Linked DNA regions of Mucilaginibacter gracilis. The protein of the gene in region 1 interacts with the protein of each later gene in a pairwise test. Links are inferred from orthologs where the notes say so. Each region holds a gene or a part of one and is shown in the gene's direction. Other genes may lie near its edges.

The links.
Region 2: the proteins of ung (region 1) and BDD43_RS28190 interact in binary tests that used the Escherichia coli proteins (3 or more experiments, as listed by UniProt). The link is inferred for Mucilaginibacter gracilis from one-to-one orthologs.

Annotation. Positions count from the first base shown.
Region 1 is NZ_RBKU01000001.1:4,561,519-4,568,781, forward strand. What follows is about bases 193-2,903. They hold ung (uracil-DNA glycosylase), read left to right. Parts: upstream 193-1,064; coding sequence 1,065-1,742; downstream 1,743-2,903. Other genes in these bases: BDD43_RS20320 (hypothetical protein), read left to right, coding at 193-379; BDD43_RS20325 (DUF2892 domain-containing protein), read right to left, coding at 441-995; BDD43_RS20335 (tetratricopeptide repeat protein), read right to left, coding at 1,739-2,903. Outside these bases: more of BDD43_RS20320, read left to right, coding at 173-192; more of BDD43_RS20335, read right to left, coding at 2,904-3,181; BDD43_RS30165 (hypothetical protein), read left to right, coding at 3,398-3,541; BDD43_RS20340 (hypothetical protein), read left to right, coding at 3,616-3,798; BDD43_RS20345 (hypothetical protein), read left to right, coding at 3,850-4,032; BDD43_RS20350 (hypothetical protein), read left to right, coding at 4,083-4,268; BDD43_RS30170 (hypothetical protein), read left to right, coding at 4,421-4,597; BDD43_RS20355 (GDSL-type esterase/lipase family protein), read right to left, coding at 4,707-5,648; BDD43_RS20360 (dipeptidase), read left to right, coding at 5,856-7,226. UniProt on the Escherichia coli protein: Excises uracil residues from the DNA which can arise as a result of misincorporation of dUMP residues by DNA polymerase or due to deamination of cytosine.
Region 2 is NZ_RBKU01000001.1:6,313,941-6,321,335, forward strand. What follows is about bases 3,215-6,057. They hold BDD43_RS28190 (nucleoside-diphosphate kinase), read left to right. Parts: upstream 3,215-4,347; coding sequence 4,348-4,767; downstream 4,768-6,057. Other genes in these bases: BDD43_RS28185 (DHH family phosphoesterase), read right to left, coding at 3,215-4,223; BDD43_RS28195 (hypothetical protein), read left to right, coding at 4,911-5,108; BDD43_RS28200 (DUF721 domain-containing protein), read right to left, coding at 5,111-5,401; recF (DNA replication/repair protein RecF), read right to left, coding at 5,394-6,057. Outside these bases: BDD43_RS28165 (asparaginase), read right to left, coding at 1-285; BDD43_RS28170 (TatD family hydrolase), read right to left, coding at 321-1,088; BDD43_RS28175 (FKBP-type peptidyl-prolyl cis-trans isomerase), read right to left, coding at 1,144-2,148; BDD43_RS28180 (FKBP-type peptidyl-prolyl cis-trans isomerase), read right to left, coding at 2,212-3,210; more of BDD43_RS28185, read right to left, coding at 3,213-3,214; more of recF, read right to left, coding at 6,058-6,494; BDD43_RS28210 (tetratricopeptide repeat protein), read left to right, coding at 6,627-7,304. UniProt on the Escherichia coli protein: Major role in the synthesis of nucleoside triphosphates other than ATP. The ATP gamma phosphate is transferred to the NDP beta phosphate via a ping-pong mechanism, using a phosphorylated active-site intermediate.

The DNA of each region.
Region 1 (7,263 bases):
GGGCAATGTATAAAAAGAAGATAAAGCTATTAAAAGCAAACTGCAGTTATTAACAAACCTTTTCAACAAGTATTGAAATTGAGTTCACACAAATTTAACCGAAGCTTAATTTTTTAAAAACCTTGGCATGATTATGAAGATATATATTTATAATTCATAAAATCCATTGGTTATGACTAACACCAGCCTCGAAATAACAGAAAACGAATATCTAATTAAGTTTAGCCGGAGCAAGTTTGATGTTTCTTTTATCCGCCATTTGTTAAAAATTGTGGAGATATCCCATTCATCTAACGATTATTTTATTCCGGATAATAATTTTTCGGACGGGCCTACACTAGTTAGTCCCGATTATTACAGCCATTTAGACGACAAATAAAAAAAGCTGACGTATTTTAATTATACATCAGCTTTTTTTGTGTGATAACAGATTATATCTTTTAATACTGCTGGCGGTATCCGCCGCGTACAACCTGTTGTTTATCCATTTGAGCCATTTGGCCCTTCATCATCTTAATTTGTTCGGTAAGCATTTTATTGGTATCTGCCTTGGTAGCTTCCTGTAATAAAATGGTAGCTTCACGCTTATTTCTCTTAGCCATGGCTATCCCGGCAAGGCTTAATTTTGCCAATGCAACGTTATGCGACATTTTCATCCCTAAAGAAAGCGCTTTCTTAAAAAATTTCTCCGATTTTAAAGGTGCCTTGCGCGATTCAATCAACCCCATCAATAAATTATAATAGCCGTGCTGGCCCTTATAAAGTTGTTTTTCGTAATCAGTTATCTTCAGTAACCACTGTTCAGATTTTACGGTATCCTCTTTACGTAAATAATATTGGGCTATCAACATATTTTCGTTTAAAAAGAAAGTTAACAAAATTAATCCTCCTATAAAGAAAACAAGTATCCCCCATCCCCATAAACCAAAAACGCACATTGCTATTGAGGCAGCAAGTACCACACAGGCAATAATTAAACGAACAATATTTAACATAGTTTGTAATTTTATAACGTTGCAAATATCTGTTTATTTGTACTGTTAACCAACACCTGTTTTACATTTATGTCAATCGATTTAGAAGCATCATGGCTCCATATTTTAAAGGGCGAATTTGAGAAGGATTACATGGTCAATCTCAAAAATATTTTACAAACCGAAAAGGCATCAAATCAAATTATTTATCCGCGGAGTAAAGATATTTTCAACGCTTTCCGCGAAACGCCTTTTACCAATTTAAAGGTAGTTATACTTGGGCAAGACCCTTATCATGGAGTAAACCAGGCTCATGGCCTATCATTTTCGGTGCAAAAGGGTGTTGCAGTGCCACCATCGCTCCAAAATATATACAAAGAGTTACAAACAGATATAGCAGGTTTTAAGATACCTGCACACGGCGATCTTACCGAATGGGCACAGCAAGGCGTGTTGCTGTTAAATGCCACTTTAACGGTACGGGCAAATACCGCAGGCTCGCACCAAAAATTAGGCTGGGAAATATTTACCGACAAGGTGATTAGCGAAATTTCGAACAATAAAAAAGGTATCGTATTTATTTTGTGGGGTAAGTTTGCACAGGCCAAAGCCCAGCTTATAGATGGTGAAAAACATCACATCCTAAAATCGCCCCACCCCTCTCCTTTTTCTGCCTATAGTGGTTTTTTTGGCAGTGGCCCGTTTTCAAAAACCAATCAAATTTTAATAGAAGAAGGAAAGCAACCTATAAACTGGCAAATACATTAAACCGGTTTATTTGACGATTCGTGCAGCATATCGCTCATATCAATAATATTATCATCAATCTCCGATACGCACTTGTTCATCAGTTTAACGCATTCATCCTTGTCTATCAGCCTGTCTTTTTCAAGGTTTAACAAACCTTTTAAGGTAGCAATAGGCCCCCGTATCTGGTGCGAAAGATGTAGCGAATAATCGGCCAGCTTTTTGTTTTTTACCTGGAGATCCTTGGTTCTTTCGTCAATAATTTCTTCCAGATGATGGTTTATTTGGTTGAGGTTTTCTTTTTGCTCGGTTATTTTTTCGTTGAGGGCAGTAAGGTGTTTGTTTGTTTTTGCCTTGCTGTTAACGTTGCTAATTAATAAAAATATTACTACAAGCAATAAACTGGCTACCAATATAGTGGCCCAAAAAAGTATTTGTTGCTTTTTTTGCTGTGCGGCCAGCATTTCGTTGTTATGCTGGCTTTCTATTTGTTTGTATTGAACGGTGAGCAAACTAAGCGAGTTTGATACGTTATTTTTATACCTTATGCTATCAAGCTTATAAACATCCTGTAAGCTAAATAAGGCGGCCTTGTAATCACGGCGGGTAAATTCAAGCTCGTATTTGGTTAATTTATAATCGTACTCTAACTTGCTGCTTTTTACTAATAAAGCATAGGTTAAGCCTTCGGCCAAATACTTTTCGGCTTGGGCAAACTCCCCTTTTTTTTCAAATAACGATGTTAGTGTTAAATTAATACTGGCAACTGCTGCGTTCAGGTCTTTTTCTTTGGCTCTTTTATTAGCATCAAGCAGCAAAGTTTCTGCCTTATCAAATTGGTTTAAATTATAGTATATCACTCCAATATTTTGCGAACACAAAATGGAGTTTGTAGCATTACCAACTTTTATAAATAACTCGTTACTTTTGGTGTAGTAATCGAGCGCTTTGGTAAAGTTTTTTTTTCGATAGTAAATATTACCAAAATTCAAATTTATAGTGGCAATAAGGTCTTGGTCTTTTACCCGGCTTGCAATATTGAGTGCCTCGTTAAAATACTCTATTGATTTTTCGTAATCGCTTTCGTGATACAGGTTGCCAATGTTGTTATTTACTTTAGCTTCTCCATCCTGATTGTTTGTAGACTGGAAAATAGCCAGGGCTTTAAAAAAGTAATTAAGTGCCGTATCTGGCTGGCTAACATAATCATACCCTATACCAATAACCCGATAAGCTTCGGCAACGCCATTATCAAAATTTATTTTCTGCGCTAAAACAACATTCTTTCTGGCTTGTAATATAGTTTCGTTAGGGTCGGTTAACCTATTATTATAGGCCTGCTTATTAAGCTTTATAATATTGATAGAATCAGGCGTGCTTTTATCATTTACAGTAAATGCGCTCAGATGTGTGGCGACAGTTAACGCAATAACTAACAGACAAAGACATTTGGATTTCATTAAATAAAAGTAATATTTTGGACGGTTGAAACAAATTAAATAATCAGTTTTATACGGGTTGGCTAATGCTAAAGTTACGCCAGTCGGCTAAAAATCATCTCAAAAAAAAAATTTGCAAAACTATGAAAAAAGTTTTGGTAAGTAATATTAAATTAATAGTTTTGCTTCAATAAAAAAATCAATTAAACATTGTAACAACTTTATCAATAACATATTATGAAAAAAATAATTGTTTTATTCGCTGCGATCTCAACACTTACTGTAGCTTCATCTTGCAATAAGGAGAATACTGTTAAGCCAGCAGCTAATGCACAAAAAACTATAGTTTCTGATAAAACCGACGTTGGGCAGGGCGATTGATTTATACGGGTTTCCCCACTCAATGTTGCCCCTTAATTTGATTTATTTAATAACTACTCTATATACCTATCCACATGAAAAAAATAATGATTGCTGCATTTTTTATTGCAACCACAGGTTTAGTTTCGTCTTGTACTAAAGACAGCGTAAAGCCCACTCAAAAAACAGTTGTTGCCGATAAAACCGACGTAGGCCAGGGCGACTACACAGGCGATACTACCCCAACTCCTCCACCAACTCCGGGCGGTGCTCAATAATTTAAAAACAAAGTAATAACCTATTCTACACCATCTATTTACACAACCATCATGAAAAAAATAATCATCATAGCATTTGTAATTGCAGCCACAGGTTTGGTTTCGTCTTGCACTAAAGATAGCGTAAAGCCTACTCAAAAAACAGTTGTTGCTGATAAAACCGACGTAGGCCAGGGCGACTACACAGGCGATACTACCCCAACTCCTCCACCAACTCCGGGCGGTGCTCAATAATTAAAAACAAAGTAATAACCTATTCTACACCATCTATTTACACAACCATCATGAAAAAAATAATCATCATAGCATTTGTAATTGCAACCACAGGTTTAGTTTCTTCTTGTACTAAAGACAGCGTAAAGCCCACTCAAAAAACAGTTGTTGCTGATAAAACCGACGTAGGCCAGGGCGACTACACAGGCGATACTACTCCAACTCCTCCTCCTCCAGTTGTGGGCGGTGCTCAATAATGTACTAAATACAATAGTGTAAAACCAGGTTCTAAACAAAAAAATGTTACTTCTGATAAAACAGACGTAGGCCAGGGATATTAATAAAACATTATACGGCTGTATTTTAAATACAGCTAGTTTTAACACAAATACATAACCTTATTGTTATCATGAAAAAAATTATCATACTTGTTTTAGCTTTGTTATCTACAGGCATCGTGTTATCAAACAGCTTAAAAAAAGCTAATGTTGCTGCTAACGTTTCTAAGTTAGAAACTAAAAAGAATATTTTGCAAAAGAGCGATAATAAAGCACCATTATACGATGCCGTAGGCCGCGCAGATTAATTTAATGTATGAGAGCTGACGGTTAGTCTTTAGCCGGAAGTCTTAAGTTCTAAGTCAAAAAAAGAATAATCTAACTTTTGACTCAATACTTAGTACTATTAACTTAAAACTAATTTACTACTATCATTTTTTTAGTGAGTTGCCTGCCTGCAATTTTCATCACGTATATATACATGCCGGGCTTCAAATCGTTAAGTGTAACATCCAACTGGTGGTAGCCCGAATTATAAAACTCGTTAGCTAAAGTTTTTAATGGCAGGCCAAGCATATTGTATAGCTGTATATTAACATTGCCCGATTGCGACAAACTAAAACCAATGGTTGTTTTAGTACGGGCCGGGTTAGGGTAATTTTGATCTAAGCCTATTAATAATAATTTATTTTCAATAGCCTCGTTTATAGCGTCAAACCAAACGTAGCTTATAACTTTGTCGCCCTTATCATTAGGGTGTAATCCATCTGCCTGAAAAAGCGTAAAATCATAACCAAGTGCTGCGTTTATATCGGCCAAATAAACTTTGCCTTTGTATTTACTAACCAATTTTATATAACCGGCGTTTATACGCTTAATGTAACTGTTTGCCGTTTTATAAGCAGCTAAATTTCTGTCATTTACATATTGTATAGTTCCAATAATGGGCACCAGGTTGTTTGATAGGGCCATTTGAACCATGTCTTCCATATTACTTTGGGTAATGGCCAATGCCTTGGTAACTTGTGCAGCAGTTGCCGGCTTTGAGCCCGAAACCAGGTTAAGCGCATCGTTTACCCCCATTAATATACATACAAATCCGGTTTTACCGGTAATAGCCGATTGAAAACGAGCAAGGCCCTGCGTTGTTGTTTGCCCGGCTATACCGTAGTTGGTTACAACAATGGCTTTACCTACGTAACAATATTTAAAATTTGCCTGCAAATATGGTTGAAACGAGTAACCATTAACACCAGCAACAGTACTGGCTCCAAAAGTTGTTATAATGATACTATCTTTACTGTAAAATTTAGATGCCGCGCTACAGCTTGGCGTTTGGGCCAAACCCTTCAAACTCAAAAAGCAAAAAAATAAAACTAAAAATACAAGTAACTTCCTCAAACCCATCGTAACAAAACTTATTGCTTAACTCGTAGCAACTCAAACAAATATACAACCATAAAATCTCATTTTAACTATCTTATATAACTTCTTTTTAGTACAGGGGCGGGTTTTGGTTATATCAGATAAAAGTTAAATTCTATATTTGCCTTCAAAATACAAAACATGCAGGTTATAAAACAATATGTAGAGCAAAATAAAGAGCGTTTATTAAGCGAACTTTTTGATCTGTTACGGTTTCCGTCGGTAAGTGCTGATCCCAAATATGTGGAATCGGTTCTACAAACGGCAGATTTTGTTGCTCAAAAACTACGTGATGCCGGTGCCGATAATGTTGAAGTATGCACAACAGCAGGCTACCCTATAGTTTATGGCGAAAAAATAATTGACCCCAAACTCCCAACTGTTTTAACCTATGGGCACTACGATGTACAACCGCCCGACCCGTTAGAGCTTTGGAAAACACCGCCCTTTGAACCCACAGTTAGAGATGGTAAAATATATGCCCGCGGTGCTTGCGATGATAAAGGCCAGTTTTATATGCATGTAAAAGCATTTGAACTGATGATGCAAACCAATACTTTGCCTTGCAATATCAAATTTATGATAGAGGGCGAAGAAGAGGTTGGCTCGTCAAACCTCAGTATTTTTGTTAAAGCTAACACCAGCAGATTAAAAGCCGACGTAGTTTTAATTTCCGATACATCCATGATAAGCATGGAAAACCCGTCGTTAGAGACAGGTTTGCGTGGCCTTTCGTACCTGGAAGTGGAAGTTGTTGGCCCCAACCGCGATTTGCACTCTGGCGTTTATGGTGGTGCGGTTGCCAACCCGGCAACTATTTTGGCTAAAATGATAGCCTCAATGCATGATGAAGATAATCACATTGCCATACCCGGTTTTTACGATGACGTTATTGAATTAACCGAAGCCGAGCGCAGCGAACTGAATGCAGCTCCATATAATGAAGAGGAATACAAAACAGACCTGGACGTTAAAGAGCTTTGGGGCGAAAAAGGATATACCACTTTTGAGCGCACCGGCACCCGCCCAACTTTAGAGGTTAATGGTATTTGGGGCGGCTATATTGGTGAAGGCGCTAAAACGGTTTTACCATCAAAAGCCAATGCTAAAATTTCGATGAGGCTGGTTCCAAATCAATCTTCGGATAAAATAACCGAGTTGTTTACTAAACATTTTGAAAAGATAGCACCGCCTTATGTAAAGGTAAAGGTAACCCCGCATCATGGTGGCGAGCCTGTGGTTACTCCTACAGATAGTATAGCTTATAAGGCGGCCCAAAAAGCTATTGAAGAATCATTCGGCAAAAAGCCTATCCCAACCCGTGGTGGTGGTAGCATACCTATTGTAGCCTTGTTTGAAGAGGTATTGGGTATAAAAACCGTGCTAATGGGCTTTGGTTTGGATAGCGACGCATTGCATTCGCCAAACGAAAAATACGATATATTTAACTATTACAAGGGGATAGAAACCATACCATTGTTTCACAAACACTATGCCGAACTAAGTAAATAGTAATAGCGGCTATCTTAAAAAATGTTAAATTAAATCA
Region 2 (7,395 bases), 1.8 Mb from region 1 along the record:
AGCGGTAAAGGCCATTGTATCCGACCCGTGCAGAATTACAAAACCATCAACCCTATCGTAATATTTTTCGATAATGGTTGCAAGCTCGGCCCATATTTCGGGGTTCATGTTTGACGAGTCAATGATCTGATCGAACGAGCGTACTTCTATCTGGCAATTTAAACGCTCCAGTTCGGGCACGTTATCCATGATCTGCTCAAAATTGATGGGTTTGAGTGCTTTGGTTTTCGGATCAGTCATCATACCAATAGTACCGCCGGTATAAATGATCAATATCTTAGTCATGGATATATTATGTTTTCGAGTAAATACAATCGTTATTAAACACCAAATATTTTAACCGAATTTTCGGTGGTTATGGCTGCAACGGTTTCCACCGATACTTGGTGCAGATCAGCAATTTTTTGAGCGATATATACCAGGTATGATGATTCGTTAGGCCGGCCCCGATTTGGAACGGGCGTAAGATAAGGAGAATCTGTTTCTAAAACCATATCTTTCAAATCAATTTGTTCTACAATTTTATCCAGGCCTGCATTTTTGTAGGTAACTACGCCGCCTATGCCTAAATAAAACCCTAAAGCTATTACTTGTTGAGCCTGTTGCAGCGTTCCGCTAAAACAATGAAAAATACCCCGCAGTTTTTCGTCATTCTCCTCTTGCAAAACGGCAAATACTTCGTCAAATGCATTGCGGCAATGGATAACTATAGGTAAATCCAGTTGTTTGGCCCAATTTATTTGCTTTTTAAAGGCCGCCTGCTGCTGGGCTAATGTGGTTTTGTCCCAATATAAATCAATACCAATTTCGCCTATGGCGTATATCTTTTTACCGTTGCCGGCAGCTATAATAGCATCCAATTGAGTTTCCCACCCTTCCTTAACATCGCATGGGTGCAGGCCAAGCATAGCAAAACAATTTTGAGGATAAGCATCAGCCAAATCAAAAACCTGCGTTACCGACGACAGATCGACATTTGGTAAAAACAAGCGGCTTATATTTTTTTCCAGGCAGCGTTGCATCAACGCTTGGCGTTTTTCAATATCGTTTTCGTAGTACAGGTGGGTATGCGTATCTGTTAATACCATGCGGCAAAACTAACAAAAAATGCCTTCTGTTGTAACAGAAGGCATGGGGTTATTGTTATTTGTTAACAACGGGTTTCTTTTTTAGCGGTTTTTTAAGCGTCGTTTTCTTTTTCACGGCAGGTTTGGCTACCGGGTGCTTACCTGGTTTTACTTTAACCAGTTCCACTTCAAAAACTAAAGTGCTGTAGGGTTTAATATCGGCACCCGCACCCTGCTCGCCATAAGCCAATGCCGAAGGAATTATGAACGTTGCTTTTTCGCCTTCGTGCAATAATAAAAAGCCTTCTTCCCAGCCTTTAATTACGCGTGCTTTGCCCAACACAAAATCTAAGGGCTCGTAAGGGCGGCCAGGTTGGTTTATGCCTGCGGCTTTGGCAATGCTTTCAATACTGGTGTCAAAAACTTTACCTTCAAGCGTGTGCCCTACGTAGTTTACATACACCGTATCGCCATTTAAGGGCTTGCGTTTTAATGTAGGCACATTTACCACATAGTTTAAGCCCGATGGGGTAGCCTTTGCAGCTATTTTTTTATCGGCTATATATTTTTGCAGGTTAACCATTTCGGCAGCTTTAAGCTTCAGGCCCTCGGCTTTGGCCTTTTCCATAGCGGCGTTGCGCTCGGCCATGGCTTCATCCACGCTTTGTATTTTCTCAATTTTCAATATAAAAACAAGGCTGCTGCCCTTGCCTAAAAATGGCGGACGTTGCTCTTCGTGCCCAACAAAAATCGAATCGGTAGGTACCTTAACCAATGCACTGTCTTTATCGGCCAATAGTGGGAAAATGTCCATCAGGTCGCCAATATTTTGCGATGGCTGTACCTGCAACTTAACCGCTGTGCCGTTTTTATATGTACTAAAAAGCACCGAATCTTTATCTGTTTTTTGTATTACATTAAATGTAATTACATCGCTCACTTTTATTTTGGTACCGGCGTTTGCAGTAAAAATATGGTAAGCCAGCCCTTTAGGAGTAGTTTTTAAAGTAAGCTCCTGAGCCTTTGCCTGGTTTAAAAATGCAATTGCCGTAAGCGAAAGCAAAAAATGTTTAATGTTCATGTTTTATAAATAAAAAGCCTCCCCCGCTAACCGGGAGAGGCATAATATAATAATAGTTTATTGTTACTTTGTTATTGGCTGACTAGTAGTTGGCATTTGCATTTGCGGAATTACCGGTTTTGGTGCATTGGGGTTTGGGTGGATAATATCAAGTACCTCAACTTCAAAAACCAATGGAGCAAAAGGAGGGATAGGGCCGCCACCTTGTTCGCCGTAACCTAAAGCCGAAGGTATAATAAGGGTAGCTTTAGATCCTTTGTTTAACAATAACAAACCTTCGTCCCAACCTGCAATAACCTGGTGTACACCAACCACAATATGTGCCGGTTTGTATCTTTCGGGCATCATTGGCTGGTAAACGCCTTTGTTTTCTTTCTTCATTGCCTCTTCTTTAATGTTGGTATCAAATACCTTACCGTTGGTAAAATGGCCAATGTATGATAAAACCGCGGTATCGCCCGGAGCAATGTTAGAGCCGCTACCTGGTTTGGTAATAACGTAGTTAATGCCCGATGCTGTTTTGGTTACGGTTAGCTTTTTATCTTCAATGTAGCTCTTAATTTTTCCTGGCTCGGCAGCTTTAACCTTATCGGTTACGCCTTTAAAGTAATCTTTAATTTTTGCCTGAAAAGCAGCATCACTAAGTGTACCTTTAGGTATAACCTTGGTAATACGTAAGTAGTAGTTAATGTATTTACTTTTAAACGGAGGTTTTTGCTGACCAGGGCTTTTTTTCAACATCGTATCAATATTGTTTTTAACAATAACGCTATCGCCTTCGTTCAACAACAATAAAACACTTTGCAAATCGCCTTTAAATTGCGTTTTTGGTACCATTGCAGCTACCGGGTGTCCGGTTTCGTAAGTGCTGGTTAAAACCGAATCACCGTCTGTTTTAATTACCCATTCGATGCTGATAAAATCGCCTTCTTTGATAGCCGAACCACTTGAATTGTGGTCAACAACGCTATATAGTGTACCACCGCCACTATCTTTAAATCCACCTTTACAGCCTGCTAAACCTAATGCAATAACTGCTAAAAACTTCCAGTTTTTCTTCATTTCTATTGTGTTAATAATTTTTTGTATTCGGGTAAAATTGATTTAAATTGTTTAACTACGTCTTCCAGCGAATCGGTTGAGCTTCCACCCGCCGCGTTGCGATGCCCGCCGCCGCTAAAATACTTTTTACAAACTTCGTTGGCCGGAAAATCATCTCTCGATCTGAGCGATAACTTAATCTTGTCGCTGCGTTCAACTATAAACGCCGCTAATTTAATGCCTGTTATTGATAATGCAAAATTTACAACACCTTCTGTATCGCCGGTAATAATTTGATAACGTTCAAGTTCTTCACGGGTAACACTGATGAGGGCTGTGTGGTATTCGGGCAGTACTTCAAGCTTGCTGCTGAGGCAAAAGCCCAGAAAGCGCAATCTCGATTCGGACGAATTATCATACACCAACTGATGGATCCGCGCATTATTTGCCCCGGCATCAATTAAATTTGCTGTAATGCGGTGTACCGCCGAGGTTGTTAGCGGAAACCTGAACGAGCCCGAATCCGTCATGATGCCCGTATATAAGCACGATGCTACGTCCTTATTAATAAGCTCGGGCTCCTGCATTACATCGGCAATAAACTCGTAAACCAATTGGGCCGATGCACAAGCGTTAATATTCCACCATCTCCAGTCGTCAAAATCTTCGGGTTCCAGGTGGTGGTCTATCATTATTTTATAAGCACTGGCTTGCCTAACCACTTCGCCCATTTCGTTAATACGGCCAAGTGCGTTAAAATCAAGGCAGCAAATAATTTCGGCCTTATTTATCAGTTCGTTTGCAATGGCGGTTTGCTCGGTGTATATAATAACCTCGCCGTTGCCGGGCATCCAGTCAAAAAACTGAGGATAATCAGTAGGGGTTATTACCTTAACATGGTGCCCTTTTTGAATCAAATAGTTATATAAACCTAACGACGAACCCATAGCATCGCCATCGGGTTTGTGGTGTGTGGTAATTACTATTTGTTTAGGTTTAGCTAATAAATCCTTCAGCGCAGGTGTTTCTAACATTAATACATCAAAAAAGAGATGCAAAGCTAAATAAATAAATGAAATACAAAACCATGTATTTTATTGTATTAACTTTATTATTCGTGACTAAAATGTACCTTTGCGACGTTTATAATTTATAAAAATGACAACAAACAAAACTTTCACCATGATTAAACCCGATGCTGTTGCTGCAGGCCACATCGGTGCTATTTTAGATAAAATTACTAAAAGCGGATTTAAAATTATTGCTTTAAAATATACTGCCTTAAGTGCCGAAAAAGCCGGACAATTTTACGAGGTTCATGCCGAACGTCCTTTTTATAAACACCTGGTAGCGTTTATGTCTTCGGGACCGATAGTAGCCGCTATTTTAGAAAAAGATAACGCTGTTGCCGATTTTAGAACACTTATAGGTGCTACCGACCCATCAAAAGCAGATGCAGGTACTATCCGCCAGCTTTTTGCAACCTCTATTGAAGCAAACGCCGTACACGGATCAGACTCTGACGAGAATGCACAATTAGAGGGTAGTTTCTTTTTCTCGGCTTTTGAGAAATTTTAATTACTTTTAAGTAAATACTTTGATTTTTTAGCTAAACACACTTATATTTGTGTTGATAGCATCTATAACGTGTTATAGCTAAAAAATCAATTATAATATGGCGCTATAAATTCGCTATCACTAATTCAACAGCAGGTTAAACAATGAAAAAGTTTCAAAAAATTATTTTTTACGCCATCTCCATCGTTTTGTTGGTGGTGTTTTCATTGTACACCTTCCACTTTCACCCCGAAGTACAATTGGTATTTTTAATACCAGGTATATTTTTAGTTATTTATTCGGCATTGATAAACGATTTGCCGAAGAAAAAACGTGCCGCCAGCAACCGCATCGGTCACTAATTTTATAGCAGTACTATAGTTTCTATCAACACACTTCCGGCTTTCTCGTTAACCTTTTCAATAATTTGAGATCGCATTTGCATAATCTCATTTTTCACTACCGAGGATTCGATACGCAAAAAAAGCCTTTTTTCGTAAATGTATATCTCTTTTGTGCGGCTCGCAACCATTTTGCCCATCAACTCGGGCCATGCCATTTTTATCGAAGTTTCGTCAAACTTGCGTTTTATTTTATAAACATTAAGCATTTGCTCAATGGCTTCTTTCATGGTTTTATCGTTAGCCTTACGCATACACTACTCCTTTATCAACTTTAAAAATATTAATTGCCACGTTAAGCTCGCTAAATATACGGGTTACCCTATCAACACTGGTATCGGTAATAAAAACCTGTCCAAAATTATTGTTCGATACCATTTGCATCAGTTTCCGTGTACGGTTTTCGTCGAGTTTATCAAAAATATCATCAAGTAACAGCAAGGGTTTAAAACCGTTTCTATTATTTAAAAAAGTGTACTGAGCAAGTTTCAGCGCTATCAAAAAAGATTTTTGCTGCCCCTGCGATCCAAATTTTTTCATGGCCATGCCATGTATTGCAAAATGCAAATCATCCTTATGTATACCATAAGTGGTGCGTTCAAGTGCCCTATCCCGCTCTACCGATTTTTTTAGCAACGCGGTAAAATCATCATGCAGCAATTGCGAATCGTAAACCAGCTCAACAAGTTCGGCATCATCGCTCAAAAAACTGTAGTGTTTATTAAATATAGAAGTGAAAACCTCCATAAACTCTTTCCGTTTACCAAAAATTTTATTGCCCGATGTGGTGAGTTGCTCATCGTATACTTCCAGCAATTGCGGGTCGTACCGCCCGGTATCGGCAATTAGCTTGAGCAAAGCATTGCGGTTGAGCAGCGTTTTGTTATAGGCAATCAGTTCGTCCAGGTAATTATGGTCGGTTTGCGATATTACGTTATCAATAAACTTGCGCCGCTCTTCGCTCCCTTCAATAATGATGCTGATATCATACGGCGATATCATCACCAACGGAAACAAGCCAATATGGTCGGCCAGGCGTTGATACTCCTTTTTGTTACGTTTAAATTGCTTTTTTTGGTTGCGTTTTAAACCGCAGGCAATAACTTCGGCCTTGTTGTTTTTTTCAAATATGCCGTTCACCATAAAAAAGTCGGCACCTTGTTTAATTTGCTGGCTATCAATAGGGTTAAAGTAACTTTTGCACAGGCCAAGGTAATGTATAGCATCAAGCAGGTTAGTTTTGCCAGCACCGTTGTTACCGGCAAATGCGTTTACACCGGGTTCAAAATTTAATTCGGTTTCGGTATAATTTTTAAAGTTAAGTAACGAGAGGTGCTTTAAATACATATTGATAATGTTTCCAAAGTTAAGATATAAGCCTGTTTTTGGCAGTAAAAAGATGCTTATTATTTAAACACGATTAGCTATTGCTAAAAAATTAAAAAAACGTATTTTTGCAAACTTAATTTTAGAGTAGAAATGTCAAACACCCAGGTAAATACCCGTATTGTGCAAGCAGATAATGATTTTGGCCAAACAGGCAAATTTGTAAGAGAAAACCAAAAAAGCTTATTATTTATAGTAGGAGCCATTGTGGCCCTTATACTTTTATATATCGCTTACCAAAAATTTTACCTGGCCCCCCGCGAATCTGAAGCGGCCGATCAAATGCACGTTGCACAAGATTTATGGACCAAAAAAGAATGGGACAAAGCAATTAAAGGTGATGCCGGTTACCCTGGATTTGAAAAAATTATTAACGATTATAGTAGCACCAAGGCTGCCAACCTTGCTTATTTTTACTTAGGTACAGCCTATTTAAACAAAGGCGAATACAGCAAGGCCATTGATAACCTAAACAGCTTTAGGGGCGACGATAGCTTTGTTGCAGCCGAAGCCTTAGGCAGCACAGGCGACGCTTATGTTGAATTGAAAGATTTTGATAAAGCCGAAACCTATTTTAAGAAAGCTGTTGATAAAGCTAAAAATGATTTTTTATCGCCTTTATATCTTAAAAAATTAGCTTTGGTTTACGAAGCAAAAAAAGATTACAAATCGGCTGTTGATACTTTCGAAAAAATTAAAACCGATTACCCAACAAGTGCCGAATCGCAAAATGCCGACGAATATATTGCCCGCGAGCAAGCAAAGCAATAAATTAGAGATTGGCTATTTGTTGTTGAGTTAATAAGTTATTGGGTTCTCTAATATCCTTAACAATTAAAAATTCAACAACAAAGCCAACAAC